One region of the Paenibacillus sp. 1-8 genome, then DNA from elsewhere that is predicted to be linked to it. Evidence: predicted binding sites of a transcription regulator. Region 1 holds the regulator's gene; each other region holds the start of a gene.
What was found. Region 1 encodes LexA, which represses DNA repair genes until DNA is damaged. Its sites were predicted from a motif close to CGAACATATGTTCG; they were not measured.
Positions count from the first base shown of each region.

Region 2: AC0WRU_RS12005 (DNA polymerase IV) is a predicted target of LexA. The motif match lies at 8,223-8,236, and genes of this name have one in related genera.
Region 3: AC0WRU_RS14695 (YhjD family protein) is a predicted target of LexA. The motif match lies at 6,277-6,290, and genes of this name have one in related genera.

Region 1 is NZ_CM149995.1:2,905,170-2,915,955, forward strand. Features, by position in the region: gene AC0WRU_RS13130 (1,2-dihydroxy-3-keto-5-methylthiopentene dioxygenase) at 27-569, shown strand; gene AC0WRU_RS13135 (HAD family hydrolase) at 682-1,476, opposite strand; gene AC0WRU_RS13140 (hypothetical protein) at 1,663-2,172, opposite strand; gene AC0WRU_RS13145 (DUF896 domain-containing protein) at 2,300-2,506, opposite strand; gene AC0WRU_RS13150 (LysM peptidoglycan-binding domain-containing protein) at 2,604-2,972, opposite strand; gene lexA (transcriptional repressor LexA) at 3,162-3,788, shown strand; gene AC0WRU_RS13160 (hypothetical protein) at 4,041-4,343, shown strand; gene AC0WRU_RS13165 (hypothetical protein) at 4,606-4,782, shown strand; gene AC0WRU_RS13170 (LytTR family transcriptional regulator DNA-binding domain-containing protein) at 5,258-5,551, opposite strand; gene AC0WRU_RS13175 (cyclic lactone autoinducer peptide) at 5,594-5,740, opposite strand; gene AC0WRU_RS13180 (accessory gene regulator ArgB-like protein) at 5,737-6,273, opposite strand; gene AC0WRU_RS13185 (hypothetical protein) at 6,251-6,883, opposite strand; partial or broken gene AC0WRU_RS13190 (group-specific protein) at 7,037-7,174, opposite strand; gene glnA (type I glutamate--ammonia ligase) at 7,724-9,052, opposite strand; gene AC0WRU_RS13200 (MerR family transcriptional regulator) at 9,170-9,583, opposite strand; gene AC0WRU_RS13205 (methionine gamma-lyase family protein) at 9,667-10,786, opposite strand, start outside.
Region 2 is NZ_CM149995.1:2,642,359-2,653,144, forward strand. Features, by position in the region: gene AC0WRU_RS11975 (hypothetical protein) at 589-1,710, opposite strand; gene AC0WRU_RS11980 (hypothetical protein) at 2,301-2,714, opposite strand; gene AC0WRU_RS11985 (hypothetical protein) at 3,274-4,338, shown strand; gene AC0WRU_RS11990 (hypothetical protein) at 5,772-5,936, opposite strand; gene AC0WRU_RS11995 (YhjD family protein) at 6,245-6,613, opposite strand; gene AC0WRU_RS12000 (YolD-like family protein) at 6,597-6,962, opposite strand; gene AC0WRU_RS12005 (DNA polymerase IV) at 6,959-8,176, opposite strand; gene AC0WRU_RS12010 (hypothetical protein) at 9,953-10,588, opposite strand.
Region 3 is NZ_CM149995.1:3,233,824-3,244,609, reverse strand. Features, by position in the region: gene AC0WRU_RS14735 (stage VI sporulation protein F) at 1-117, shown strand, start outside; gene AC0WRU_RS14730 (DNA polymerase IV) at 319-1,587, opposite strand; gene AC0WRU_RS14725 (transglycosylase domain-containing protein) at 1,804-4,320, shown strand; gene AC0WRU_RS14720 (Ger(x)C family spore germination C-terminal domain-containing protein) at 4,336-4,536, opposite strand; gene AC0WRU_RS14715 (Ger(x)C family spore germination protein) at 4,648-4,833, opposite strand; gene AC0WRU_RS14710 (hypothetical protein) at 4,934-5,137, shown strand; gene AC0WRU_RS14705 (class I SAM-dependent methyltransferase) at 5,175-5,321, shown strand; gene AC0WRU_RS14700 (hypothetical protein) at 5,422-5,565, shown strand; gene AC0WRU_RS14695 (YhjD family protein) at 5,821-6,228, opposite strand; gene AC0WRU_RS14690 (DMT family transporter) at 6,366-7,256, shown strand; gene AC0WRU_RS14685 (YitT family protein) at 7,722-8,426, shown strand; gene AC0WRU_RS14680 (DUF2188 domain-containing protein) at 8,568-8,942, opposite strand; gene AC0WRU_RS14675 (lipid II flippase Amj family protein) at 9,093-9,896, shown strand; gene msrA (peptide-methionine (S)-S-oxide reductase MsrA) at 9,995-10,786, opposite strand, start outside.

The DNA.
Region 1 (10,786 bases):
AACCAAGTGGAAAAGAGGGATAACCGTTGGCTGAAATCCTAATACGCAATACGAATGTACGAATTAGCAATGAAGACAAGGTACGTGAATTTTTGGAGAGCCAAGAGGTATTGTACGAGCATTGGGATGCTTCCAAGCTGGCCGGGGAGCTGCAAGAAAACTTTATCCTGACGGATGAGCAAAAAGCGGCTGTTCTAAGCACTTTCGAACCCGAAATCAAGGATTTAGCCGCCCGTCGCGGGTATAAAATATGGGATGTTATCACCTTGTCCGAAGCAACGCCGAACCTGGATGAGCTGCTTGCCAAGTTTGAGCAAATTCATACGCATACTGAAGATGAAATTCGTGCTATTGTGGCAGGCAAAGGCATTTTCATCATTAAAGGCCCTGAAGAAATCGGTTATTTTAATGTTGAGCTTTCACCGGGTGACGTTATTTCCGTACCAGAAAATATTCCTCACTTCTTTACCTTAATGGAAAATCAGAAGATCGTCGCAGTACGTTTGTTCATCGAAGAAAATGGCTGGATTGCCGAGCCGTTTGAAGATTCATCATTTATTAAGGCATAATACTATAATAGCGAATTCATCCTAATGTGGATAAAGCAACTCCCTCTGCTCTGAGATATCTGAGCGGAGGGAGTTTTTTGGCTTGTTACTATAAATAAGAGCCGAAAAGCACTTACTTAAACGATTGAATAATCCCATCCAATTCGGACAGATGCTTAATTTCGAACTTTGGCTTGATTTCTGTAGTATTAGTTTTGGCGTTTCGGTTCACCCACACGGAGTGCACACCTGCCGCCAGAGCCCCTTGAATATCAGTCGTCAGCTTATCCCCCACCATTAAAGCATGTTCAGGCTCAATACCGAGAAGTCCCAAAGCATGCCGGAAAATAGACGGATCAGGCTTTCCTTTACCAAACGAACCTGAAATAACAACGTGATCAAAAAATGGAGCTAGCTGCGGAACGCCATCCAGCTTTTCCTGTTGTAGATCAGGGGAACCGTTTGTCAACAAAAGCAGCTTATACTGCCCTTTTAGCTGCTCCAGAATCTCAAACGTTTCTTCATAAACATGGGGGCGGGAGCGTCTTTCCAAGGCAAATTGGGTTGCCAGCTTTTGCGACAACTCTTCATTATCAATCCCCAGCTTTTGAAGACCTCTACGCCAAGATTCCTTTCGATAAGCAGGGGCCAACTGTTCCAATTGCCGGAATTCAGGCTGCTCTCCTGCCGTAAAATTCGCCCACAATCCTTCAAACGGATTAATACCAATCAATTGAGTAAAACTAAAGGTTTCATAAGACTCATACAAAGCACGCGCTTCCTTGCGGACTGCTTCTTCCAAAGCCTTCGGATCAACGCCTGCTTCCCGGGAACCTGTCTGGCACGCCGCGTCAAATGCCTCTTCTACGCTGCGCTCATCCCACAGAAGTGTATCATCAAGATCGAACATTACCGCCTGAATCGTCATCTGAATTATCCACTCTCTTTCCACTTTATATGTACGCCTGTTCTGCCTTGTTGTGTCTACAAGCATTCCAAATGTGCCCATATTAAGCAAGAGGCCGCGATGTGTTATATGAGATAACATCATGCGACCTTATTTACAGAGGCTACAGCCGACAGACAATTTAAACGATTCGTACCAAAGAAGTCGTTATTTTTTGTCTATTTGAACCTGATTAGATAGCGCAAACTTCTCAAGCCGCTCTGCAATGGCATCCGTATCATAACGGCCCAGTGATTTTGTGAAAATAAAATTGCCACCCTTACCTTTTCTTTCAACCGTTACGTAACCCTTTTCAATCTTGATGGCTTTCATATCCTCTGCTGTCATTGGACGCTCTCTGCCACCCTTCAGCATATACAGCGTGCTCTTTCCAACCTTCAAATAAGGACGACGGATGAAAAAGATAACAGCCAGCATCAAATACAAACCGAATACAAGCCAGTCCATTCCCCGCATGCCAGTCTTAGTCAAAAAATAACTCATGAGCATGTACAAAACTGCAAGTCCAGCCAGCATGATTGGCACGGTAAAATTACGTCCACGGAAAATATCCATTGCAGAACCGGCACCACTAATGGTTTGAATACCTTGCTTTTTACGCGATTTATTCAAATGCGCTGTGTTTTTGCGAACTTTTCTTTCAAATGACCGGGCCATCTCTCAGTTCCCTTCCCAAATATATTGCGTAAAAACCATTGCCACCAATCCTAATCTATATAGATACCAAAAATAGATACCTAAAAAACGAAAAGCAAATTACGCGGGCTAAGCCGCTTTAGCAACATTAATGCGTCAGCCCACCATTTCCCTTCGACGTATCTTCGTCCACAATTTCAATCGTATCAAGTTGCTGCCGGAAATTACGGCGAATATTATCCAAATAAATTTCCCGAAGATTGGCGCGCTCTACTGTTTCCTCTTCCGTCAATCCTTCGGCTTTTGCTTTGCGAGCCAATTCATTGATGCGCTGTACCAAGCTGTCTATATCCAAATTCTGTCCCCTCCATATAAGCAAAGATATAATACACTTTGACATGTAGAAAAGAGCTTGTCAAGGTTCCCTCATTACGTCCTCTGACAAGCTCAGATCAGAAATACGGAAGCTTTAAAATCTGGCCTGCCTGCACTCCCCGATCTTCCAGTCCGTTAATCCGAACAATTCCTTCTATATATACCCGTGTATCCATTCGTTTCGGTTTATGATTGGAGGCAATCTGCCACAATGTATCCCCAGGTTGTACAATAAGTTTGGTCACCTCTTCATTCGAAACCGAAGGAGCCGCGAATACTGTCAGTACACCTGCACCTGCGATCCAGGCAACGATAACCAGAATAAGAAGTTTGGGCAGAAGACTGTTGGAAATGGTCCGTACAAGCTGTGCCCTTCTCTCATTCCGGATATTATGCATCTTTTCTAAATTCATTGGAAAAATACTTTGATATGTGCTATATTTCATCATTGGCTGCGTCCTCCAAACGTTCGTTCTTATATTTTTTCACAATATAACACGAACATTTGTTTTGTTCAATAGAAAAGAGAACAAAAGTTCGTAATTTTTTTAGGGATTATTTAGAACTTATGTTTGTACGAACGGAGGTTCTATGCTATAATTTTCCCAAACGTTACTAAATGGGGTTGATACGGTATGTCTAAGATTTCAAGCCGCCAGCAGGCCATTCTTGAATTTATCCGCAATGAAGTGCGTCTAAAGGGGTATCCCCCTTCTGTGCGCGAAATAGGTGAAGCTGTCGGATTGGCCTCCAGTTCTACGGTTCACGGTCACTTGGATCGTTTGGAGAAAAAGGGCCTGATTCGTCGTGATCCAACGAAACCACGGGCTATCGAGTTACTCGGCCAAGACGAATCGGATAACAGCAACTTGATTAATTACTCTATTAGTCGTGTTCCGGTCGTCGGCAAAGTAACAGCCGGTTTGCCGATTACAGCAACAGAAAATATTGAAGATTACTTTCCTCTTCCCCAGCATTTTGTTGGTGAGGATAAGATGTTCATGTTATCTGTTGTAGGAGAAAGCATGATTGAGGCTGGTATTGCCAACGGAGACTATGTCATTGTACGTCAGCAGCAGACAGCCGATAACGGCGACATTGTCGTCGCCATGACGGACGAGGACGAAGCTACTGTTAAAACTTTTTACAAGGAAAAAGATCATATCCGACTTCAACCGGAAAATCCAGCCTTTGAACCGCTTCGCCTGACGCACGTCAGTATTTTGGGCAAGGTTGTAGGACTCTTCCGGGACTTCCACTGATTTTTCATTTTTCAGCCCCGTTATTCTTCCCGCTACAACAAAACCGGCTGCCCATAGCAGGCCGGTTTTGTATTGATCTTATTTACATAGAATCTACCTCACTACTATCCTTTTCCCTTTTGATAGCCCATGGATTAATCGGTATATATCTGCAATTACTGTTCTGCTTATTGGGGGGTCAAAAAGAACTTTGTAATTATTTTGGATAAATATGGTATATTAATATTTATAGTTTTATTAAGGAGAGATTAAATGAAAAAAATTATAATTTCAGTGTTTATTATGACTTTTATCGTAATAGGTTTTACAGGTCCAACAATGGATTATGTGTATGCTAAGGAGAATTCAACCAGAACAACCTTTGATCGCATTCATTACATACAAATAATTATCCATTTTAAATCATTGGAAAAGCAACTTGAAGCTGTACTTTCCGAAAGAAATAACTACCCAGAGGACAGTCCAGCATATAAAGAGCTTTCTGAACAAATGAATCACATTCTTGAGCAGGAAACATATTACCAGAAAAAACTTAAAGCCCTTTATAGTAAGTAATATACTTCTCCCCGTTTGTTATCTTCACTTTTATCATTTTGCTCGTGCTGATCTACTGTAACTTTTCCTACAACGTAAAGTTGGTAAGGATAAGGCAGGTAAGCATGAGTTTTTTTGCGTTCCTTACCTTTATACTTTATTAGTTTCTAAATATCAGGGTCATAGGTAATAGCTTCATTTTGGTTTTAATAGATTTATGCTGATACATTGTTAGTGCTACTGACATATGAATAAAGTAGACCTTAGCAAAGGAGATATGCAGATGATCAAAAATAGAGTCAAAACGTATAAGCATCGTATTGGTAAGAACAAATTTCTGGTCGTAAAAGTCTTTCAAGCCGCTGCTGCCGAAACAAGAAGCGGTAACGCACTAGCCACCAATGCATTGAACATCAAAATTTCCAAGCGCAACCGTAAGCGGAATCATAAACGCTTCTAAGATTCATCGTACCTTCTTTTCTTTTCCTGTGAAAGGAGGTGATATCATGTGTAAAAAACATTTCAAACGTAATGTGAGAAGAAGAGGATTATCGATCCGTTCAAATCAAAGAGCTATTGCGCGCGCTAGAGGTAATGCACTGGCCGTTAATCTGTTTAGCGTAAATGATAGACAACGCAGACGTTAATGATTGTTTTTAAGCGAAAAGCGGGAAGGATTTCTTCCCGCTTTTTTGTGCCGCATTATAGTGTAAAACGGAAATTCAACCAATAATAAGGGGCTTGAAATTCGAAACTCTTACCTATATCAATTCCTAAAATTAGGGACATATGAACAAAAATCAGGGTGATGAATGTCTCTTATGATTCGACAATATAAGCCGAGTTATTTTTGACAAAAAAAGAGCCGCTATCTAGTAGCAACTCCAGTGAAGATTATGTTCGAATTAATGAAACCCATTTCCTCTATACCCTCGTCAAATCGGTGATAAGAGATCGGACACCTCTTCGATGTTTTTGTTATTCACATTCAAAGTAAGCGTCTTTGAAAATGCCATTAACAATTTCACCTTTTCCACATTCAGAGTATTGCTTCTGTCCACAAACCCATTATTATTCAGGAAGCTTTCCCAATGTCTTAGGGTGCCGATCATGTAATATGTTTTTTCGAATGTGTGAACTAGAATCTGATCCCTCTTACGTCCTTTAGATATGAAAAGAACCTTGTCTACTGGTATGTTTTCGCCCTTGTTAAATACCTCGAGAATCATCAGCTGAGACGGTTAAGTTTAGCATTTCATATATTTCCCACTTTATTTCAACAGTTCTTCAGGTGGTTCGGGACTGTGAATCCAAGACAAACTCGCTGTACTCACTGATACAACTGCAAGTGAAGTTAGTAATATGGCAGCATTATAGTACATGCCAATCTTAAATTTACTAAATTTAGGACTTTTCATTTTTCGCACCTCCTCTCTATTAATGTTAAGCTCTGAACAAAAAAACTAGCAGCTACCACCGGAAAAGCCAGCCACAAATTAAGTGTTATTATTGCAACTCCGCAAATTTTTAACAATGGGTAGTGCCGTTTAGGTATACGAGTCTTCCCGTCTATTCTAGACGGAGCATAAACTAAGACAAGTATTATACTTAATATCGAAGTAATAACTGTCCAATTATAGTTTAAATTCACAAAGGACAGGGCGGTAAGTAAAGCTGTAGATACAACAATGCACACTATATTGCTCTTTAAATGTATTCCTCCTACAACTTGACGCAGTATAGAAAAAGATATCATCGCCAGTACAGTTTCCTGCACCTTACCCGTAATAAATGAAATACCAATAGTTAACAAAATGATTGAAACTGTATTAATCACAACGACTATTCCATGTTTTAAAACTGCAATAGAAGCTGGATGATCCGGTACAACTGTTTTGATATGAGTTGCAATATCAAGAGCGATAGAATCAAGATTTTTTATAATAATCACGCTCCGTTTTTAGCGCATAGTACAGGAACATTCCAGATGCCAAAGCTATAAATAAAATACTCAAAGGAAAATTATTGACGTAGAACATAAATGTACTAGCTGCTAATACCCCAATTATTAAAATAACAACAAGTACATGTTCCCACCTAAAACGCAAGCTTTCATAATCTGCTGTAAAGCCTATTTTGAATTTAAATAGCAACCATGATATAGCTAACACCCATGCACTGGTTACAGCTTGAGCTAACGATCCCTCTGGAGAGGTCTGCATGTCTGATGTCAATGTACCAAAGAGCATTACTATGATTATTGCTTGAAACAGCGTATACAAAAACGTACCTGTAATGGATATAATAGCTGCCCAAATAATGGGCATCCTTACAACAGTAGTTATCAATAATGTGAATAATATAATGTTTATAGTCGGAGCAAAAAAAGACAACGACATTTCTTCTCTCAACACCATACTTTGCAAATTCATGATTAGGCTGATAAACAAGGCAGGCCAGACAAAATCTAAAGCTCGGATTCTAAAAATAGTAAGCATTAAAACAAACGCCGCAAATGTTTCAACATTAGAAAATAGCAAGAACCGTATAGGCTCCCACATAACACATATCCCCTTCACTCAGTTGTAACCAACAATATAATTCTATATTTGCTATAACAGCATGGCAATACAATTATATGTTTATTTGTAATATTTTATGTATTATTCTAAGTAAATATTTTTCGCTCGTTTCCTTATAATGTGTTTATTGCTCTAAGAACCATATTTCAAAAAAGCTCTTATTTCACGAGCTGGAAAATACCATTTACCGCCAATTTTTCTTTTCGAAAACCTGGGATCATGGAAAAACGTGTCCAATATCGTGCCCCAACTCATACAGGTTCTCTTCTTTGATTATTTAGGATGTTACAAACGCTCAAAAAAATCATCAAACACAATCAGCCAAAAGAGACAAGACAACATGGCATTAATACACCGATGTTCTTGCTTACGGGCTTCGATCCAATTCACAAACTCTTCCTTTGCAATTCTTTTAGTACCTCCAATTGAAAAATTCGGTATCCTCTTTTATCTTGAGTAATTCATATACACGATCTTTTGAAATACCTAAATATTGAGTAATATTGAGTAATATCTGCTGCACTTAAAATTTCAGGCAATGTCCTCAATGTAATTCTTTCATTGGCAATTACTCTTTCAATGCGATGACACCCCGAATGAAAAATGGGTTACTGATGTGACGGGATTCCACTTGTTTGGACAAAAGGTATAGGTACGATCTAAATCTGGTAATGTATCGCACTGATGGTAGAGTAATTCCAAAATCCATAAAAAGTTTGGGGGCATTTTGGGGCAACTATATATCGGATTTATATTTTTTACTCACTGTCCCCAAATTAAAAATCCCTCAACGCTTAGAGCGCCAAGGGATTCTATGTTTTAGTAAAGCGTCAAATATTGATCACGTTCCCACTGATGAACCTGTGTCCGGTACATATCCCATTCAATTTCCTTAAGCTCGTAGAAGTAAGCCAGCGCGTGGTCACCCAAAGCATCCGAGATAACTTCACTTCGAATCAGCTCGGACAAAGCTTCCTTCAAGTCCGCAGGCAGGCTTGGAATACCCTCTTCAATCCGTTCTTCCTCAGACATAACATAGATGTTACGATCAATCGGAGCTGGCAAAGCCATTTGACGTTTGATGCCATCCAAACCGGCTCTCAGCATCACAGCCAGCGCCAGATAAGGGTTCGCAGCCGGGTCAGGATTACGAACTTCGACACGGGTACTCAGACCACGAGATGCCGGAATTCGAATCATCGGACTACGATTACTGGCAGACCAGGCAACATAACAAGGAGCTTCATAACCCGGTACAAGACGTTTGTATGAATTCACCGTTGGATTCGTGATTGCTGCCATCGCACGTGCATGCTTGAGAATACCAGCCATATAATGGCGGGCCGTCTGGCTCAATCCGAGTTCGTCTGATTCATCATAAAATACGTTTTCATTGTCCTTGAACAACGATTGGTTACAGTGCATACCGGAGCCGTTCACGCCAAACAAAGGTTTTGGCATAAAGGTGGCGTGCAGACCGTGCTGACGTGCAATCGTCTTAACAACGAGCTTGAACGTTTGAATCTGATCGGCAGCTTTGATTGCATCTGCATATTTAAAGTCAATCTCATGCTGACCGGGTGCAACTTCATGATGGGACGCTTCAATTTCAAAGCCCATCTCTTCAAGCTTAAGGACAATTTCCCGACGACAGTTTTCACCCAGATCCATCGGTGCCAAGTCAAAATATCCACCTTGGTCATTCAATTCTGTAGTCGGTTCGCCTTTTTCATCGGTTTTGAACAGAAAGAATTCAGGCTCAGGTCCAACGTTCATCGAAGTATAACCCATCTCTTCGGCTTCCTTAAGTACACGTTTCAAAATACCGCGCGGGTCTCCAGCAAAGGGGATTCCGTCCGGCTTATAAATATCGCAGATCAAACGAGCTACACGATCCGAGGTTACCCAAGGGAATACTACCCATGTATCCAGATCGGGGTATAAGTACATGTCAGATTCTTCAATGCGCACATAACCTTCAATGGAAGAACCATCAAACATCATTTTATTATCCAGCGCTTTTGGCAACTGGCTAACCGGAATTTCTACATTCTTGATCGTACCAAGCAAATCTGTAAACTGCAAACGAATAAAACGAACATTTTCTTCTTCGGCAATCCGAAGAATATCTTCTCTGGTATAACTCACACTAACCTCTCCCTTTCTGTAGCGACTATATACAAAGTAGCTGTTCCGTAATTGTCTTAAATAAATGAGGTCTGGTCTTCAAGTAAAACGGTAGTATGCAAAAATGCAGGCTATACATTATCTCTTATTGAAAAAACGTGATAATTCACCTTGGATCAGGGATACCTGTCCTGGTCTTTTACCTGCCACAAGCTGTTGTTTCAGCAAGCGGTGAAGCTGGGTATCGGACATTTCACGGCGTTTGACTTCCGTATCTGCAGTAATAACCGTCGCTTCTTCCGATTCCTTGGTGACCGGATTCATGACTTGTTTAATTCCCGCAATGTTAACACCCTTCTCAATCAACGCCTTGATTTCAAGCAAACGCTCTACATCATTAAAAGAAAAAAGACGTTGGTTACCCGACGTACGGGCAGGAACTATCAAGTTATGCTGTTCATAATAACGAATCTGACGTGCTGACAAGTCCGTTAGCTTCATGACAATACCTATTGGAAATAAGGCCATGTTTCTGCGAATTTCGTCGCCCATTTGTCATCAACCTTCCAGTGATCTATTCTTCACCTTATTGTACATTTAGCTGATGCAAAGTGTCAATAATATGTTAGAAAAACTCACAATAATTTACGTTCTTTCATCGTTTGCAGGGCCATCAGCACTCCATATTTCACATGAGAGTAGGTTAAGCCCCCTTGCATGTAACCAATATAGGGTTCACGAATCGGAGCATCTGCAGATAATTCCAGACTTCCTCCTTGTATAAAAGTGCCTGCGGCCATAATAACCGGATGCTCGTAGCCCGGCATATCCCACGGCTCCGGTACCACATGGCTATCCACGGCGGCGGCACGCTGAATTCCTTGAACAAAAGCAATTAAATGCTCAGGTCCGCTAAAAGAAATGGCCTGAATCAAATCAGTGCGCTCCTCATGCCAGGCAGGTTTTGTTTCAAAGCCCATTTCCTCAAAGACCGCAGCTGCAAATATACTTCCTTTAACCGCTTGACCAACCAATGTTGGGGCGAGGAATAAGCCCTGAAAGATGCCTCTCGTAGTACCTAACATAGCTCCTACCTCTCCACCGATTCCAGGCGCAGTTAAGCGGTAGGCCGCCAGTTCCACATACTCTTGTTTACCGCAAATATATCCTCCCGTTTCGGCAATGCCGCCGCCGGGATTTTTAATTAGTGAACCTGCCATCAAATCGACACCGACCTGAGTAGGCTCCAGCTTTTCGGTAAATTCACCATAGCAATTATCCACAAAGACAATAACGTCAGGTTTAATCACCTTTACATGGGCTGTCATTTCCTCGATATCTGCCACGCTAAAGGAAGCTCTCCAATCATAGCCACGTGAACGCTGGATACCGATCACCTTCGTATTGGCATGGATTGCAGCCTCCACCGCTGTCCAATCTACTTTACCTTCGGCTGTCAGTGCAGTTTCTCGATAAGTAATACCAAAATCCTGCAATGACCCGGTCCCGTCGCCGGGCTTGCCGATCACTTTGTGAAGCGTGTCATACGGTTGCCCCGTAATATACAACAGTTCATCACCCGGACGCAGCACGCCGAATAAAGCAGTGGCAATCGTATGAGTTCCCGAGGCAAAATGCGGGCGGACCAGCGCCGACTCGGCACCGAACACATCGGCGTAGACCTCCTCCAGTACCTCACGCCCCCGGTCATTGTACGCATATCCCGTGGAGCCGGCAAAATGAAAATCGCTCACT
Region 2 (10,786 bases), 260 kb from region 1:
AGACGTTTTGTTTCTATCAAAATCTTCCACCTTTCTATCATCTCCATACCCCAATTATTTATTTAAATAGATTCGACATTGTTTTATATCACACCTTGTTCAAGTACCAAAAATTCGCTTTATGGACATACCTAGCCGCCTCTGTTCGCCTCTCCTAAAAGAGTTGTTATAACAATGTGAAAAACTGTCATGCATCATGGTGTTATTGAGGTTTTAACTACATGTGTATTATTTAGGTGATCATCTAATCGGTAATCGGAATATGTTTTTGTCCATTTCGGCAATCGGTACAAGTTCTTGTCCCTCGACAGCACCGGTTTTCACTTTCCAAAGCATGCCATTAAGCATCATCCGGTAGATTTCAAAGGTCTGCCCTCGCCTCTATTTTCGGTTGGCAATAGTTCTTTAATTCGTTCCCAGTCTTGGTCTTTGATTTCGTGGCGTCTTAGCATCTTTTACAAGCTCCTCGTAATTTGGTCCTTGTAAAATTATGCTATGTTTACGTGTTTGAAGCAATATCTAGTTTCGCCCTAAACCGATACGTTGGTCGGCTGCTTTTTTCTTGTTTCATAACGCTATCGTTCCCCATTAGTTTAAGTCCGTCAATTTAAAGGTTTCATAAGAACACATATTGTATAACATCTGTTGAACAAAATCTCTGTCACTATTTGATAATTCGTCTTTGATATGTGTGAAAACATGCATGCATCTTGTTAACGCTAATGGATGTTGTCTTATTTGTGCTATATCATCTTTTAATGAAAGCGCCTTTACAACTCGAATCGTATCAAAATATCGTCTATTTAACTTACGACCGACAATAGTTTCAGAAGAGTATTGAATATCCTGATAAAAAGAATCTGTATTAACTTCAAACATGTGCATTATCAATAATGTTTCTAAGGCTAATACTGGCATTACTGTTAAACCTCCGAGAACCCCCTCCATTTTGGGATTCTTACAGGCAATTTGTAACCAACGAAACGCTTGCAAGTCTGCTTCTAGTTCCATGTGTTGTTTCCGGACATACACCGAGATATCTGGAGTTTCGATACTTGATTTATTGAGAGACATTTCTTTAACTTCGTCTAAGTGTCCAAGATAAATGTGGGCATATTCATGAAGAATTATGAAAAGTTCTTGTAAAAACGTCTTTGATAAAGAAAATAAATATAAATCCTCAGGTAACACAGCGGGGAGCTTATTCATTCGCAGGGCATAGTTCGGAAGTCTGAAACAATTAACGATTTCTTTGTATATTTCTTCCATGAAACCTACTCCCTCACCTACAATTCTCCCGTCTTCTACATGCATTAATTTTGCAACCAATAATTGTGCTTCATTAAATTGTGATAATGCGGTAAATAAATGTGAATGAACTACAATTAATTGTTCATCATCTGGTGTTCTTAGTGCAGTTGCATTCATTAAAAAGGTTGGTAATAACCCAACATGTATATTACTTAATACAACATACACCTCATTCGGAAGAATTTCCAAAAAAGGGTCAAGAAGAAATTTACGCATTGTGTTTTCAAACAATTCAGCTTTTGTAAGTCCTTTGACCTTATCCAAATAACTACTTATCTCTTGATCAGTGGCCGATATCTGCTTCTGACGATATTTTATCACCTGATCCCAATCCGCCATATCACTCATAGTTGGATACCTTGACTGCAATCCTCTGAGATACTCCTTAGCTTTATCCATTGCTTTTATGCTCCTAGCTTTTTGGAATAATACAACCATAGATATGATTATTTCATAAATTCGTTAATTTGGGTATATTTTCTCTACCTGGATGATTGTGTGCGTGGATAACGTTTTCAAATTGACGCAGTAATGAGTTTTCAGACACGCCCTAATAAAGTCTTGTCTAATGTGATTATGTTATTGTCCATTCCGGCGATCGGTACAAGTTCTTATCCTTTGCTCGAGACAAGAACCCACTGTTTATCCGGAAATGTTTTAACGAAACAGTGCCCAATAAAAGGTAACTGCTCCCCAATGCTCTAGATTTGTCTCTGTAGACTGGCTATTTTAATTATTCAGCGATCCTAACCTAATAACCAAATGAAACCGGAAAATTTTTTTAACAAAGGATTGGACATGCACTCAAGTCACCCTCGCACGACATAAAGTTTCATTTTCAGGGATGTAGGGCTTCTTTTAGGCATTAGAAAAACTCCCATCATGTATAGTCGTAGAAGTTTTTGTTTTTCTACCGTCTACTATGATGGGAACATATCAATTGTGGCACTGTGCCTTTATGTTATTTTCTTATAATTTGCGAGCTACTACTAAATACTCCAACCAATACTCCTTAATGTCTTTGTAATTACTTCGGCCTCTGATAACATACCCATTTTCCGAAGTTCAACAACAAATAACGGCCAAGGTGGGTGAATAGCCACATATGGGTTTGAATCAGGACCAGTATACATACCACCACCAGGGCCAGTGTACAATCCACCTCCGACGCCGGTGTACAGTCCGCCACCTACTCCAGTATAAGCGCCACCCCCGACGCCCGTATACAGCCCGCCACCTACCCCAGTATAAGCGCCGCCTCCGACACCTCTATACATCCCTCCGCCAACGCCGGTATAAGCACCGCCCCCGACGCCCGTATACATCCCTCCGCCAACGCCGGTATAGGCACCGCCTCCAACACCGGTATACATATTTCGAACCCACAACTTAGCGCTACTCATTTTCATGTCCCCCCAATAGTGGCAAAATGTTAAAAAATCGTATTTTACGACAGTATTTCATTATTTTACTATATTACTTCAAGTTTTGTCCCTATCTTTCTCGTACTTCAGTAAGTATTATAATGCAGGTTACAGAATTGTGTAAGCTATATTCTTCCCAACAAATATACAATTTTGTTCCACGGTGTTACGCTGATTTCTCTTCCCTGCTATCTCCAACCAAATAATGAATAAAGCTAGATTCCAAACTTCCATTGACCTTCACCTTAATATCTCGATCACTCCATATTTTTAAACCTAATGAGTCATATCTTCTTACATAAACTCGAGTGGTAAACTTTTTTCATAGAATTGGTGAAAGATTCAATAACCGAACGATCGAGGAAAATATGAAGCACCTATCTGCTTAAGTATTGCTTCATCCCTTCACTATATTCCTGATTCTCTGCAAAGGTCAGATAGACAAATACTATATTGCTGCAAGTAAAGTTTGGTATATTTGGTATAATGACTTAAGATTTAATCACACAATCTAAACAAAATGAAAACGAGGTTGAATATGGATACATTTGAGGATATTGCTCTATCAAAATTGGCAAGCGTTTTGTCAAACCAGATCATTTTACCGATCAAAAGCAATTCTACATGGCAACGAATTCTCTCCAATTCCGGAGAGAAAGGGTACTTTGAATCACTAAGGGGCTTGTTGACTCCGTATGATTATTCTCGGGGATTTGAAAACGAGAATTTGAGGTTTAAGGATTATTACTCTGGGATTAAACTACTATTTGACCAATCGTACAATAATGGATCAAACCCCGAAAAATTGAATCGCATTCTTTCTTCAATTGTGGATGAGATTAACCTTGAGGATATCTTTCCTCCGAACCCCGAAAATTTGTCTGTAGCAAGGAGAAGGGAATATGGGTGGACACATAGGTTCGACACCTATAAAGAAGCATTAGAAGGCATGAATTACAATGATCAGAGCACTCTGGACTTCATCAAAAGTAATTCTATTTCTGACTTTAAGGTATTTATAAATAACCTTCAAATTCTTAACCTGGATATCGTTGTTGATGACAAAAAGTTGAAAGTCACCACTTTCACAGAACAATCATTAACAAACACCAGAAACCCATCTATACTATCCCAATGGCTCGATAATCGATATCCATTAATAGGAAACTCTTATCGTGAAGCTGTAGAGAATTATGCTAACGGAAATGCAGTCCCTTGTATCGCCTCTTGCAGAAATGTTTTAACAGGCTTATTCTCAGAACTTAAAGATGATGGCTCCATTTCATGGATTAGAGGTTTGCAAAACATCAGCACTGATATTAATATCGACAATGTATCTGTAGCCTCCAACATACCTCAAGGCAGTGCAAACAAAAACATAGTCTTTGAGAATGCGGGTAAATTTAATTATCCTAGATTCATGTTGGTATATAACCTTTATTCGCTAACATGTGATCTGGGCGCGCACACCCATGAAGCTCCGAAGGTGGATGGTCAGCTTTTACCTGAAGTAACGACAATGAACGATGCCCTTCTTGCTTTGCGGACAACAGAAGATATTTTAATTTGGGTCAAAGAAGAAATGAGAAAGAAATCTCTGTAGTATCAAAAAATCCTCCTTTTACTAAAAAAGGGGGATTAGATTTGGATTACGATACAGGGCCGGTGCTTAGACGCACAGAGAATCTGTCAAGATTTACTGCATGCATCTCTTTTTCAGCCTCAATGTGATTTAGTTGGATACTTTTTCGGCCATTGACCAACCGCTTAACCGATAACGGTTTTTCTTTATCAACCATAAGGTGACCTTTAACACAGGGTAATGAATTAGACATCGAGTTTCCGATAGCTACTTTAAATGGGAATATGTTTTTGTCCTTCGACATTTTCTAAATCTAAATCATTGTTAAGTTCCGTCAGAAGCAATTTTTGATACGTTATGGGTTTTGCTTATTGAGCAAGTCATTTCAGTTCAGCTTGCCCTAAGTGAAAAATCCCACTACTTAGTTGTATACATTACGCGGTTCTATCCCTATTTATTTGGGCAAATCAGTTATGTCTAGTCCCTGTTTACCTTTCAATCATGTCCGTTGGCTCATACAATGTGAACATTTTCATGTACTGTGGTACTTAATTAGGTTTTAAGTGCTTGTGATCGACGTTTAGATATTCATCTAAGTGGCAATCGGTACAAGTTCTTGTCCCTCGACAATTAAATTACAATCATTTGTCTGATGTATGTTTGTGAGTGAAATACTATTGAGTCCTTAGAATCAAGGCGGCAAGAGCAACACTCTTTCCGCCATATTTCTTATAACTATAGTTACATGAATTTATTTCTGTTTTTCATAGAACAATAAAAGCCACCTGGACGGCTGGCTGAGAAAAAAATACTATTAATGAGATTTCGTGGATCAGAATACAATGTGTAGATTTCCATTTTCGTATAATTGAATGTCCTGAGACGACATTGCAAACTAATCCCTGTTGCTGTTGCCAGCTGTACAGAATTTATGTTTTTATTCAAAGTAAAGAGTAGTGCGTATAAGAATTTAGTCGTAAAATATGGATAAATGTGTCTATCAGCATCTATATTCCTCGTATTTAATCTCATTTTATATGGTTTAATATGCCAACTGTATGGAAATATTTCTACTATGGAGTACTGGCTGATGCTCCCCATTATTGAGCAGAACATCCAATCAGATTTTTAAGCGTACTAAATTATTCATTTAAACTTGTAGAATTCAATTCAACTTAGCAATTGTTGTTGCCTTTCACCTAGCATTATTTAATCAAGCTAAATGAGTTCTAAAATTAAGTGGTCCACACTTGCTTGAACTTCTAATTTTGTTACGTTCTATAATAATTCACCACGTATTAAACTATTATTATGCAATTAAGAATTATCTTGTTGAAAAGCTTTCTATTTCAAAATGGATTGATTGAGGCAATAATCAACATGACTTGATAAATTCGTTATCACATATAAAGAAAAAGCCAGCATTTAAACACTGGCTTTTCATTAAAAATCGTTTATTTATCTTTGAGGAATGACGGCGTACCATAGTTTGCCTTTCGCTGGTAAACAACGGTCACTTCGCGATCAGGACCACCATCTGACGAAGGAGCCATGAGTTTCACTTTCGGGAGGTCGCCAACTCGCTGTTGTTTAATAAACTCTTCATTCGTTTTACTCATTTTAATCCCCCCATAGAGATAACTTAATGTGGTGAGCAGTTCATGATTTTCTTCATCTAAAGTAGCAAACTCTTCAATCGAACCTCTTCCTGACCTCGGTTAGAAGAGTGACACAATTTACCCAAAGGATAACACAATTCATGTGCAAATGACACTCTGCCATAATAATTGAATGTTACATTGAGACAAAAAAACCGACCCTTCAACTCAAAGGTCGGTTTACCCATTTGGGAGAAGAAAACAATGGTTTTAACTGTATTATATCCACCCGATGTGGTTATATACCGTATTCTGCTCGAACTCTATGCTCATTGGGGCAAATCAGTAATATCAACGTTCATATGTTCAGTAAGCATTAGGGTTACATCCACTTTCACTTTGCTCCACAATAGTGTCATCTTATGAATGTAACCTCTTACGGAATAATTTACTGTTAAACTCAGTTCGGATCTCTGCTCATCAATGATTCTTATATGATGTTCCTTTAAACTTTGTTTTGATTTGTACATCTCTAAAGCAATTTTCTTTTGGGTACCGTCCAAGTAGTCAACATACACAGATTTCATCTTGAAGTTTGAAGCGTATATTTTATGCTTATCTACCTCCAAAGCACCTAAAAGATAGGGGAGCTCTACCAGCCTTTTCACGAGTGCAAGTTCCTCAGAAGTTTGTCTCATCCTGCACACCTCCTTCTTCAAGCTTTACAGTGACCAATTGATCAAAATCGACCCATTCAAATCCATTCTCCATTTCAATTTTGATTTTCTTTCCAAAAGTACTGACTGAAGTGACGATCCCGTGTATATACCGATTGCCCCACTCATGAAACACTTCAAAGGTGGCTTGCAATGTATAAGTGAGCGACATGTCTATATGTTGAGCAATAATCTCCCACTCATCTTCATGGATCAGCGGTTTCGCTTGATAATGAATTTGAGTACGATGCTGTATAATTCGTTCTTTATGTTGTGGAAGCATCATGCGGCTCGATTCCCATAATCCATTGGCCTCCAGTTTTTTGCTCATTTGTAATGCCCCCCGATTTTAGATGCCCTATCTATCGCTTGACTGGCAGCCGTAATGGAGCTCGCTCGTAAAATGGCAATGTCGCCAAATCGATCCTTAATGTCGTCCATCACCTGATCAATGGCCCGTTTCTGCTCTTGATCATCAAAAAAAGATAGTTGATATGTATCCGCGTTGGATAATTGAGACAGGGATACGCCTACACGGCGCACAGGTTGCCCATCCCAGTGTTGATGGAATATGCGTTTGGCTATCTTGCATACATCAACGGTTATGTTTGTAGGATCAGACAGTTTAACCTGCCTGTGAAAACCAGTGGGGTGATCAAAATCCGCTCCAGACACACTTACGGATACGACACTACCCATCAGTCCCTTTTGGCGGGCTCTTCTGCATACTACTGTGCAGATATCGAGAATAACCACTTCGATCTCCCAAGCCTCTGTGTAATCTCGAGGCAGGGTCATTCCGTTTCCGATATCTTTTTGTGTACTGTGCGTGTTGACGGTTACTGGCGAATTGTCGAGTCCATTTGCGACTCGCCAGATGACTTCTCCATTAACACCCCACTGACTTCTTAATTTGGAAAGAGGCGTATTCGCCAGGTCTCTAATGGTTCGGATGCCCATCTTCCACAGATGTTTTTCCATTCTTGAGCCTATTCCCCACATATCGCGGATGGGCTTATCTCCAATATGGAGGTGTAACTCCTCTTTCTTTAAGTGGAAAATCCCCCCCTCTGCTTTTTTAGCAATCATATCGCAGCATAATTTACTAATGATTTTGTTTTCACCAATGCCAGCTCTCGCGTAAACGCCTGTTTCATTATAGATTTTGTCTTGAATTTGCTTGGCCAAATCGACTGGATCATTACCGAATAGATGCATAGACCCTGTAAAATCAGCGAATAATTCGTCTATACTGTACGGTTCGACCAGATCGGTGAACTCCTCAATAATGGACATGATTTGAGTGGATACTTCGATGTATTCTTGCATGTGAGGTTTTACAATGATCAGTTCTGGGCACTTCTGAAGAGACTGCCAGAGTGGTTCCGCGGTAGATACCCCCTTAGCTTTGGCTAATGGACAAGCGGCAAGGATAATTCCAGAACGCCTAGCTGGATCGCCTGCGACGGCGAGTGGTCTATTTTTGTATTGAGGCATTTTTGCCTTTTCGACTGAAGCATAAAACGACTGCATATCGATGAGCATAATGGTTCGCTGCTTAGCCAACACTGAAATCACTCCTGTACATTCAAGAACGTATGTTTGTATACATTATAAACCGAACACACGTTCTTTATGCAAGAGGTAAATATTTATATTAGGCATACGACGAAGTGATGGATTCAAATTATACTAAGTCACACCAGTTTATCTATCATTTGGACTCCCACCTGAACCACAGTTTTCATTCAGAATAAATGCAGCGGTTAAGTCCAAAATCAACTTCAAAATCAAGCTACCATAAACCGTTTCAAAAGATATGCAGATCAAACTGCACTTTTAGAAGGTTCAAGTGCAGCTGCCGATGCCAATGAATTGTTTACGAGTACTAGCGATTTGGCAAACATATGAAAGATGAAAGCCGACTGGTTAGTTTCATCATCAACGTATCCTGCGTCCGGCCCAAATAGCCAGTCTTGATATTTGAGTTGTATACCCTGGGGTAAGATGACCCAAAATATAATATGTGAGTAGTTGATGCTAAGGATAACTTTCGAATGAAAGCCTTGAGTTAACCTTAATATCTATTAAAGTCTGATCCATGGTAAGGTCAGCATCGGCTCCTCCAACGAGATAGGATATCTCCGGACCAAATGTAGGGCGGGAAAAGAATATGGATTTTCCAATGAATGAATGAGCCGTATTATGAGTTATTCTTATCCGTGACTCCATATTTTGAAAGTCATCGTCTTGAAGAGAAAGTAAATCATCAATGTTTAAGCCTGATCGATAGGCTTGATCGTTCAGGCTTAAACAATGCTTTGTTCTGTCATATCATGGTCCCATGCTTTTTGTCCTCAAACATAGAGTCCCTGTTTTAGTATAGTGTCCATCTGAAAATTGAGTGGTAAATCAAGCGTCTCATCAATATCAAGAGGTTCTACTACTTTTTGCAATGAATAGTTGAGTCGTTGACAATAGAGTTGAAAAAAATCGTCATCATTTGAATCTTTTCTTTTACAGTAATTTAAAAAAGCTTTTACAATGTGGATTCTCTAATGTTGTTTAAAGTTGCCATAAGATACCCTCTATACGTTAAATTTTATTTTGAAATAATAGCTTCACTCATTAAGATGGCTGCTTAGTAAGATGTGACTAGCCCAGTGTTTAGGTCTGTTTGTCGAGCAAACATGTTATTTTAAACTCCGTGTTGGGACCTAATAGTTTAAAGTGCTTTCTACCGTGAGTTGGGGAGAACCATACCTCATCTATCTGTTCAGGCCACTTGGTTCCTGTACGTATTGCTGAGAGCATTTCAATTACCCATTCTTCGGTAATCTCCGGATGATCGTTTTCGTTAACCTCGTTTGTGCAGCTAACTTCGCCCTCAATTTTGATTTTAGCAGTGACCCCATAAAGATTATATATAAGACCGCATGGATTTAGTGAATAGCCATTGCAGCTGGCCATTCGCGTTATGAGGTACGAGATGGAATATGTAAGTGCTCTCTATAGTCTTTTTGTTTGTAAATCTTGATACAAAGCCCATTATTTGATTAGTCTCAAAACAATGAAGGGTGCCTTTGCCGAGTTTATCTGGTATCCCAAGATGTTCGTACAGTCAATCTTTCTTCTGGTTGCCTGTCATATCGTATAGAACTACACCAGCCAAATGTAGCGTAGAATTCCAATTATGAATCGAGATTGAAATGGTGACTTCCAGCTCAGTAAGGCAACATGCAGTTTGTTCGGTGATGATTTTATTGAGGGTTCATTAAGTTCACTAACCATATTGGGGTAGGTCCTCTTCTGATTAAAAAATCATCTGAATAAAAGTCTGTTGAAAAATGATTTATTATTCTCTTCTTTAGTTGGTGGGTATTTTTTGTGGAATGAATAGCTATAGTCTTTGCGCACGACGTCAACAAGTGTGTTTTTACTATCAGTGGTCAGCAACATTTCGCTTAATTTTTCAGGTAAAACCTCGTTGTGCTTCAGATACTCCTTATTACGTTCAACAGCATCACTCAATTTCATTTTAACCCAGGTGAATTTGTCGGTAGTAGATTGCTCATCAAACCTGTACATTGTATGATCAAACGGATTCTCTGCCATTCTATAATACTTCATAAAGGGTTGATCCTTCTCATTCACTGCACGGACATAAACAGGCTGATCTGCCGGCATGTAACCAATGTTAAGGTTATGACCCTCCCTCATTCCCATTATCCCTTCCGGTCCAAATGCTTTTGTGTCAAATTGATAGAAATGGCAATAACAAGCCTCTACAGTCGAGGATTTTGGTGTCAAAAGCGGGTCGCAATCAATTTGAATTTCTAGTAGATCGCTGTAGTTGACAACACCGTGATATATGTATTCTGAAAGCATGAACTCTTTTAACTGAAACTGCTCGTTTGCGTATCTCACAATTCGTATATACTTATCTGTCTGCGTCAAATTATTTACTCCTTGATATGATTATTGTTTAGATGTATATGATTAATTTTATTACCATGAAAATGAATAAGCAAGCTCTTCAATTATTGTGGTTTTTATAAAGAGCAAGTAAAGAATGACTATAGATTCTCATAGAGTTTTATGTTCAACTGCTTAACATTGATGAGCAATGCAAGCATTGAACGTTTAGTTATGACA
Region 3 (10,786 bases), 330 kb from region 1:
TTGAACGAGCGGCTGACGGCTGCACAGGAAGAACAATTGACGGCCTTCGTACTGGCGCAAAAAATCGATCCGTCGAATACGTTCCATCTGATCAAGTTGTGGGGGATGTTTCGTTAACAGGACATACGTAGGATGTTCTAAAATCTCTCTGAATGCTCGATGCTCATCCAAGCTGAAAAAGGATTGCCTGATGTCAGGCGGTCCTTTTTTGCTTGTTCCTCTATTTCCCGATTGTTTTCTGTTCAGTATAGTGTATTCCGTAGCCTTCGTTCGTATTTAATTCCCCGGGTAATAGACTGGGTGGTTAATAGAGAGATTTTATTTGTAATGACCGCCAATTTTGACGGATCGCTCCAGAGCCTGCCCCGCGTTTGTTAACGACGATGCACGCATGATGATCGCCTGACCATATCGATCCCTTAAGGTGTCTGTTACTTTTTCCAAAGCTCGGGATCGCTCCTGATCTTCAAAAAAGTCCAGCTGGTACAGCTGATCATCCATCAAGCCGCTTAAAGTGACACCCGCACGCTTCACGGGCATATGGTTCCAAAAGGTATAGAAGATTTTTTTTACGGTTTCATATATCTTTTCGGTGCGGTTTGTAGGATCGGGCAGCTTCATCTGGCGGGAAAAACCAGTCGGCGCCTCGTGCGGACTGCATATACAATGAACGGTCACAACCGAGCCCATATATCCTTTGCGGCGGGAGTCCCGGCATACCTCTTCTGTCAACTCAAGCAGGATAGTCTCCACCTCCGCAGGCTGGACATAATCCCGGGGCAGGGTCATCATATGACCGATGGATTTTGGGGGCGTATCCAATGTTTCCGGCTTGACCGGACTGTGATCCAGACCGTTAGCAGTTCGCCATAAAACTTCTGCCTGAATATCTGACTGCTTGCCGAAATGAGACCGGAATTTGTCCTGAAGCCGGGGTAAGGGAGTACGTGCGATGTCTCCAATGGTATGCAATCCAAGCCTCTCCAAATGCCGTTCCATGCGCGAGCCAATACCGAACATACTGCGAATCGGCTGAGACCATAGCAACGCTGCAATGTCGGATGGAGGAAGGACAAAAATACCGCTTTCGTTCTTCTTGGCCCATATATCTGTCGCCATTTTAGCGAGCATTTTATTGGAACTGATACCGATACGAATCCATACCCCTGTTTGTGACACTACTTTTTGTTGAATTTCACTTGCGATGCTCACCGGATCTCCGAACAGGGAGCGGCTTCCGGTTACGTCCAGAAACTGCTCATCAATACTGAAAACCTCAACCAAATCCGTATACTCGTTATAAATTTCTGTTATTTTTAATGAGACGTCGATATAATGCTGCATGCGCGGGCGTACAATGGTAAGGTCAGGACATTTTCTTATCGCTTCTCCCAGACGCTCTGCTGTAGATATACCGTATTTTTTAGCCAGTGGACACGCAGCCAGGATAATGCCTGAACGCAGCGAAGGGTCACCGGCAACGACTAGCGGCTTATGCTGGTATTCGGGATTGTCGGCTTTCTCAATGCTGGTATAAAAGCTTTGGCAGTCTGCTAAAAATATAGTTTTTTTTCCGCGTTCGTTCAATGTTGCAATCTCCTTTCCAGATGTCTGCTGATCGTTTTTCCAAAATATTCTTGAATGTAAGTTCATATAGTAGTATTATATACAGAACAAGTGTTCCTAATCCAAATGTATTTTCTGGAACGTTATTGTTTACGTAAAATCTAACATGGCGTATCATATTATCTTGAACGAAGACATGTGGAAATGAATGCATATTGAGGGGAGAAAACCATTTTTATGAACCCAAAACGTCGACCATCATCTCAAAAACGCAGCAGGTGGCGTATTTTTGGCAGAGTTTTGCTGATTAATATCAAGTGGTTCTCGCTTGCGGGCGTATTTGGGGTCCTATTTGCAGGAGGCCTTATATCCGGTTATGTGGCAGCGCTGGTTCATGATGAGCCTGTACGATCACGTCAGTTGATATATGAAAAGGTAAATGAGAACGCTCTGACCAGCTTTGTATTTTTTAATGACCAGGTAACCCCGGTTGGCCGAATGCGCATGGAGGAGGATCGGCAGCTTGTGGACCTGAAGGATGTCCCCCAATCCATTGTAGATGCCCTTATTTCAACGGAAGACAGCCAATTTTATGAGCATCAGGGTGTTGATCTAAAAGGGACGGCTCGCGCCGTCAAACAGAAGCTTCTGAACGAAAATCGCCAAACAGGTGGCAGCACACTGACACAGCAGGTAGCCCGGCGAGTTTTCCTCAGTCTGGATAAGACGGACAGCCGTAAGGTGAAGGAAATGCTGCTTGCACTGCGCATGGAACGTTTTATGAGCAAGGATAAAATATTAGCGGCATACCTAAACAAAATGCCGTTTGGCAATGGCTCCGCAGGTTACAATTTGTACGGGATCAAGTCGGCTTCGTTAGGGATTTTTAATGTAAGTGATCTACATAAGCTTCATATTGCTCAAGCGGCTTATTTGGCCGGTCTTCCACAATTGCCATCTGTTTATTCGGCTTTTGACGGTAAAGGGAAATTTGATGAAGAAGGCTTCAACAAAGCTATGGAGCGCCAGCGTGTCGTGCTGGGAAGAATGCTGGCAACAGGTAAAATCACATTAACGGAATATAACGAAGCACTCCAATTTGATATTAAAGCTACTCTTGCACCACATCGCGAGAAAAGCTACAATACATTCCCTTATTTGATGCTGGAGACGGAGCGAGAGGCCGCCCGGTTGTTGGCGCTCCAGCAAAATCCGGATATTACAACAGCTGAGATTTCCAAACCTGAGCATGCTGAACTCCTTCAAAATACACGGGAAGAGCTGCAACGATCCGGTTATCGAATTTATACAACGATAAATAAGAAAGTTTATAACGATATGCGGCAGATTGCATCCAATCCGCAAAACTTTTCTCCATATAGTAAGCAGAAGGGGCTCGAGCAGATTGCAGCCATCATGATTGATCATAAAACGGGGGCTATACTCGGTATGATCGAGGGTAGAGACTTTAATACTGAGCAAATGAACTATGCAACCCAGATGACGCGTCAGCCCGGTTCTGCCATGAAGCCTATTGCAGCCTATTTGCCTGCTTTGGAAAAAGGCTACACTCAGCCTGCTGGTCTTATTGATGATTCGCAAATTGTATTGAAAGACGGACGTAAAGGCTATCATATCCCTAAAAATTATAACAGACGGTACGAAGGACTGATGACAGCCCGCGAAGCACTCAATCGGTCAATCAACATTCCTGCGCTGAGGTTGTTTTTATATGAAGTTAAAATTCCAAACGCCTGGAATTTTGTTCGTGCCCTTGGGATTACAACGATTCAGCCGCAGGATGAACATGCTCAGACAGGCGTTCTGGGTGGGCTCAGCAAGGGGGTATCTGTCAAGGAACTGACAGCGGCATACGGCACGATTCCTAATATGGGCGTATACAATGAACCCCATTTGATCAGTAAAATTACGGATGCCGACGGCAAGATCGTTTATGAATTCAAACCGCAGGCGAAGCGTGTATATTCCCAGCAAACCGCGTTTTTGATGACAGATATGCTCAAAACGGTTATATCGGACCCGAGGGGTACAGGCAAACGTATACAAAATGCTTTTAAAAGCTACGGTACCATTGACATTGCCGGCAAGACCGGTACGACACAAAACTTTGGCGATGTGTGGTTCATGGGCTATACCCCGGATGTTACACTCGGCGTCTGGGCAGGTTACCGTCAACAGGTTAACACCCTATCTCAAGAAGGGCACTCCAGAGCACAATCGGTGTGGGCGCTTATCATGAACGAGGCGGTCAAGGATCAGCCCCAGCTTTTCAAAAATAAGCATTTTACACAGCCGGAAGGTGTTGTGAAAGTTACGGTCTCCAGCCTTACAGGTAAGCTGCCGGGAAGTTATTCCCGTCAATCCGGTCAACTCGTGACAGACTGGTTTAACCAAAAATACGTGCCAACGGAAGTCGGGAGGGAACAACGACCACGTTCATCCACACCTGCCGTGCCGTCCAAACCGGATATAAAGGATAAAGCAGCTCCGGAGAAACAAGAACCTGCAACGGATCAGAAGGAGATTCTACCAGAAGAAACAGTACCTTCTGATCCTGACACAGAAATAGATACGAATGGTGAGAGTAATGATTTGCCAGCAGCAGATAGTTCGCAGCCATCTGTTGAAAATAAGCAGGAGCCTCCTTCTGAGCCAGAAACCCAGAATGAAGCTCCAGAAAATAAACCTAGCGAAGCTATTCATACCGAAACACCCGATCAGCCGGAAAACTAAACAAAAGGGAGCGGCCTAATTCAAAATGCCGTTCCCGACAATATTGACGGTGGTCTGTGGGTGAAAGCGAACATTAGGGTACTCTTTATTCCATTCCAGACCTTTCCATAAGGTCGGGTGATGGGCAATCAATTGTCTGCCGATGCCAAAGTTGCCAAAGGCATCACAACCGCTTTTTTGAAGCATACGGATAATTTCCTCCGCATCCTGGGTCATGATTTCCGAAAGCTGACGGTTCAGGTACGATGTCTTCTCCATCTTTGGAGAGATAGGGAAGAACAAAGTCCTGTCCTGGATCAAGCATAGGGGGAAGCAGTGTTTCTAGCGTCACTTCGGGAAATACGCACATTTCCTCCAGGCTTCGGATTTTTTCGTTATAAATTCGCCGATTAAGAGGCTGCCTACACTTTTCTTGTTCATTAATTCTCCAGCTGATCCTTCTACTATAGCTACCTTTACATGTGAGGTTGGGTGATCCGGCTCCCGATACAGGACATCCAGATATGGATACAATCTTTTTGGGCCAAGCTTGTGCCATACAAAGTAACTCCATATTTAACGCTTCGTCGCTATACCTCGTGGCTGCAAGTCTAAATCATAGAAAAAGAGTCGGGTGAGTCTGGAAGAGGGGAATGGCAGGCATTCCGCGTACAGGCTTGCTTTGCGTCTTATCGTACAGCGTGTGGCTGCCATGCAGATGAGTATGGTCTGGACGCAGGTACAGGGACGGGGAATCTGGAGGGGTTGTTCGCTGAAAAGGGCATTCGTATGGCAGGTGTGGATCAATCGAATGAAATGCTCAAGCGTCCTGCCGTAGTAAATTTCCGCAGGTCGAGACGAGGCTGGGAAATCTGATGTCGATTCCTTATATGGACGGGACCTTTGACTTTGTGGTCAGCAGTTATGCCCTGCATCATCTGACAGGTGAACAGAAAATACTCCTCTGTCGGAAATGCAACGCACGCTTAAACCTCATGGACGTATTTGCATCGTGGATCTGATGGTGGATGTAGCGGAGCTGCTGGAAGCGGGGGAAAAGGTGTCCACGCCAGGAAAGGAGGAATCCAAGCTCCCAGTAAATTGTGCAGAACGCCCCCAATTTTGCGGCTTCCTGGCATATTACAGGGCGACTGGACCAAGGCAGCGGCATGGCTGCAAAAGCTAAGCACTGGCAATCCAGCTGCTCTTACTGCTGCGCAGGCCCTGCAAATGGCTAAAGTCAATGTGGCCAAGCTTAAACTTTGAGCACAAAACCGGCACACTTGAGGTGGGGAAAAGGCGGATATCATTCTGATAGATATGCAAAAGCCGCATTTACAGCCAATACACCAGATAGAGTCACTGCTTGCTTACAGCGCAAGCGGTGCGCATGTCAATACGACAATTGTGAATGGGCGTGTGCTCATGCGAGGAAGACAGTTGCTAACAATAGACGAGAAAGAGGTGCTTACACAAGCAACGGTACGCGGAAAATGCATCGTGCAAGGATTGTAAACGAGACTACATAGTCGAGTGGCTTTGGGTCACATCAATTCCCAAATAATGTCCCAGTTCCCGTCGAACCTCGCTGCGTGCAAAGGAGGAAAGCATGAAAAACCGCTTGTGGTAGCCACGGCATACATACAGAACCTCCACGCCTTCGTGATTCCGCGTTTCGTTGTATATTTTAACTCCCTGCCTTTTCATTCGCGCCTTTGTCTCCGCCAATTGAACAGCTACACGCTGTTGCACCCCGGTCAGACTACGAACGTACAGATCGGGCATTTTTAAGGCAGAGGCATTCAGAATGCGAATGTCCCGCTCCAGCACATCCAGCACGAGGGTCAGAAGTACACAAGTTTTGATCAGCCCTGCGTCTTCCTCGGAAGGCAATGGGGCCTTATTCTTGTTGTCCAGTATCTTTTTCATAAGAAATCTCCTTTACTCATAACAGGAATATAATTATAATCAGCATACAGAACAAATGTTCTTTTTATACTTCATCATAGAAATTATTCCTTTGCCAAAGCAATCATCAATTATTGGAAAGAAAGAAGGTATACATATTGTCACGCTCGTTATATGCGACGCTATTGCTGCTAAGCCTCATTTGGGGCGGATCGTTTTTGTTTATCAAGGTATTATTGCTTCATCACGTAGGGCCTTGGACTATTGTATTCCTTCGTTCCAGCTTTGGCCTCATTTTTATTGTTTTGTTGATGCTGGCCATGCGCAAGCCATTTGAATTCAGAAGTATTCCATGGAAATCGGTTATTCTCGTAGCTCTGGTGAACATGGTTTTGCCATGGGCCTTGATTAGTTTTAGCGAGACCAGAATTGCTAGCAGCATGGCCTCTGTATTGAATGCCACCACGCCAATCTGGACCATGTTGGTCGGACTTGTCTTGTTCGGAGCTATCTTTCATCGAATGCAGTGGTTTGGAATGGGACTCGCTTTTGTAGGAATCGTTATTTTACTGGGTATTAATCCTGTATCCATTATTTCTGTCGACCCCGTCGGCTTTGGATGTATGCTGCTTGCGACTCTCTGCTATGGCTTTGGAACGCAACTGTCCAAACGGTTTTTATCCAATCTGTCGATGTATCAGGCAACCTTTGCGACACTATTGGGTGCGACGGCAGGGGGCGGCATCATGACGGCAATTGTGGATCGACCTGATCTGTCGGTCGTCTTCATCCCCGGTATATTGGGTTCCCTTATAGGGCTGGGGGTTTTGGGATCGGGAGTAGCTTATATTTTGTTCAATTATATGATTTTGCGGGGAAGTCCGGAATTTGCCTCCTCGGTGACTTATTTTGTACCGGTGAGCGCTATCGTATGGGGCTTTTTGCTTCTGGATGAACACATCGGCTGGAACGTTCTGACCGGGCTGATCCTCATACTCGGAGGGGTCTTTATGGCCAACCAGCGCAGAACAGTCAAATTAGCCGGATAGTATCACTGAAAACCTGCATAAACCAAACTATAATGCACATTGTATGTGCATCCGCCAAACCTTCGGTATAATGCGGTTATTCGCACATACAATAAAGCATGCTCACACATAAAATAAAAATATGGTGCGGCATAAAAAGCAAGCTGTTTAGCAGGTGGTAAGGTGTGGTATAATAAATAATAGAATTACATGTACCACAGAAATGTCGGAGTTTTATTCCACAAAAGAAAGGATCAGGATACCATGTGTCCCCGAAGGATACTTCCCCAAAGGACGATTTGGAAACGATTTGATCTGTCTTATACTTAGCTTTTCCGCGGAGTAACGTCAAGTTGCGAAAGCCAACTCTGCGGAAGAGGGGATTGTACATGCGAAGGACCAAGTCCTCCAGGCACATCTTACCCGGTAGCTTCCGTAAGAGTGGGTTTATCCACATCAAACTTACGAGAAACCGAGGGAGCCTGTATGAGGAAAACTTACGAATCTATCGTGAACAATGGAGCATTAAGGCAGATTGCTGTCATGCTGCTCGGAACATGCATTTTAGCTTTTACGTATTATCACATCAATGCTCAAAATCATTTGTCAGAAGGCGGATTTGCGGGCCTGGCTCTGCTGGGACATTACGCATTTGGCGTGTCTCCGGCTTGGAGTATGCTGCTGCTTGATATCCCCGTCATATTATTGGCCTGGGTACTGAAGGGCAGAAGATTCATGCTGCTGGCATTAATCGGGGCGGTCGCCTTTTCCCTGTTTTATGCAGGATTTGAAAAGTATTCGACGCTGGTTATAGATCTGCACGGCAACTTGCTGGTAGCGGCTCTGCTTTGCGGAGTGCTTACAGGCTTGGGAGCCGGGATCGTACTTCGATTTGGTGGAGCAACCGGGGGCGATGATATTTTATCCCTGCTGATCAGCGAGTGGCGTGGATGGAAAATCGGTAACGTGTTTATCGTTAGTGACATCATCGTATTAGGATTATCGCTGTTGTATCTGCCTGTGAAGGAAACAATGTTTACCATACTGGCTGTGTGGCTCGCCGGAAAAATAATTACATGGACGACAACGTTCCAACTACACCGACCTGTGAAAAAGGTACTGCCTGCGGCTATTCCAGCCCAAAAGGTAGTTGCCAAAACAGTGCCGGTCGTCCACAGCCTTCGTCAATAAGGAAAGGGTGTTACGTTAGAAGAGAAATCTTCCTGCGTAACACCCTTTCGCTGTATGCAGGCTTCAGCAGGAAGGCTTCAAAGTAGAATGAATACGTCCGTTCCGGTCATGAATAATCGCCAAAATCTGCTGGCGGTCTACTCATTTTTGAGCCTCGTCCACCGCTTCATTTTTGTGCTTGAAGGTTGAAGCAGGCTCGTCATGTCCTTCTTCCTTAATAGCCGAGCGGTCCTCATGTGGCACGACATGAATAGGCTCCTGAGACCCGGAAGAAGCGGAATCATTGCCTTTCCCATTTCCGTTTAAATGCTGTTTTTCATGTTTTTTCTGCTTCCCGTCTCGTTCAACTGGATGATTATCGTTCCATTCCTCGGCTTGAGAGGTTGCAATCGCAATGGAACGTCCTTCTTCATAGCCGTCACGAAGTAGTGCGTTAGCAATATCAACGGCTTTTTCCTGCACACGCGGTTCCAGATTTTTCATAGATGGGGGGTAATCATGTTTGGTCCAAGGCATACCCAACACTCCTTATAGCAAATGATGTATTATGTATTACCCGCTGTCCGCTTAAACAAACGAAAAATCAAAGAAATGAATATATTGTAAAATGTATTTGGAGAAAAAGCGTATAATGGTGTGCAGAATACCTGAAAAGGAGTGGAGCAATTGCTTGCCTGGAGTTTCGTCTTTATGCTAACCATCATTATACATACTACAGACAGCTTGACCTATGCCCTCCGTCTTGGCGGTTTACGAGCGCGTAGAATTGGATTGGCCTTAACCGTAGCGGGCATGCTGCTGTTGGTTTCGCGCACCTCTAATATGGCGCAGGGACCTTTACTGGGAGGTATGGTCGATCAGGCGAAGGCTGCCATACGAGCGGGTGGGGCTAATGTTAGGCTGGAGCTGTACATGCACGGGGTTCTACTGGCAGCAACCGTCGGGACCATGATCGCTATTATTTTGTATCCGACCGTGGTACGCATGTCGGCCAGATGGATTCTGCATCTGGAGCATACCGGCTCTATTCCTGCACTGGTGCGTCATTTAATGATGCACAACCGCTGGAAGCATGCAGGCTACTACATGAAGCGTCCAACCGGGTCCATGCTTACCTCGCTGTTCAGGGGAGCGATCCCCAAGCGCCTGATTACCCTGAATATGACTGTGACCGCGATATATACGACTGGAGTGGTGTCTGCTTTATACGCATCTTTCCTCTGGCCCGCTCAAGGGACGACAATGTCGATGTCATCAGGTCTAATCAATGGTATGGCAACGGTGCTGCTGACCCTGCTAATTGATCCCAGATTGGCAGTATTGTCTGAAAAAACGCTGCGCGGGGAGCTGCCTTTGAACCGTATGAACAGCATGTACGGCTGGATGATCATCTCGCGTCTGGGAGGCACGCTGCTTGCACAGTTGCTATTGGTGCCGCTCGCATTCTGGCTTGGGTGGATTATGGGCTGACGGGAAGTACATATACTGATTTAATTCAAAAAAGGCTGACCCGAGGTCATCTGCGAAAGATGATTTCCGGGCCAGCCTAAAATATTTTTGAAGTCTATTTACTTTTCAAATAGTGACTTATAGGCTTCATAGCCTTCACGTTCCAAGTCTTCCTGAGGCACAAAACGGAGAGCGGCGGAATTAATACAATAGCGCAGGCGATCTGGACCCGGGCCATCATCAAATACGTGTCCCAAATGGGAGTCGGCTTCGCGACTGCGGACCTCGGTACGAATCATAAAGTGGCTGAGGTCTGTTTTTTCTTTGACATTATAGCTGCGTAACGGACGAGTGAAGCTGGGCCAACCACACCCTGCATCATATTTATCGAGCGAGCTGAACAAAGGCTCTCCCGATACGATGTCCACATAAATGCCTTCACCCTCATGGTCCCAAAACTCATTTTGAAAAGGGCGCTCGGTCGCGTTCTTTTGTGTTACTTCATATTGAATAGGTGTCAGTCGCTCTTTCAAATCAGATTTATCGATTTTACCTGACCAATTTTGCTCAATAAAATCTTCACGTCCAGAACCTTTACGGTAGCGCTTGTAATGCGCGGGGTTCTTCTTATGATAATCCTGATGATATTCTTCCGCTTCATAAAAGGTTGCCGCAGGCAGAATCGGTGTAGCAATGGGGTTGTCAAAACGGCCGCTTTCACCCAGCGCTTTTTTGGAAGCTTCTGCCTTGATTCTTTGTTCTTCGTTATGATAGAAAATAGCTGTTTGGTAGGACGAACCTCTATCGTGAAATTGTCCACCTTCATCCGTCGGATCAATCTGCTGCCAGAACAGCTCTAACAATTTTTCATATGGGAAGACTTGCGGATCAAATGTAATCTGTACGGCTTC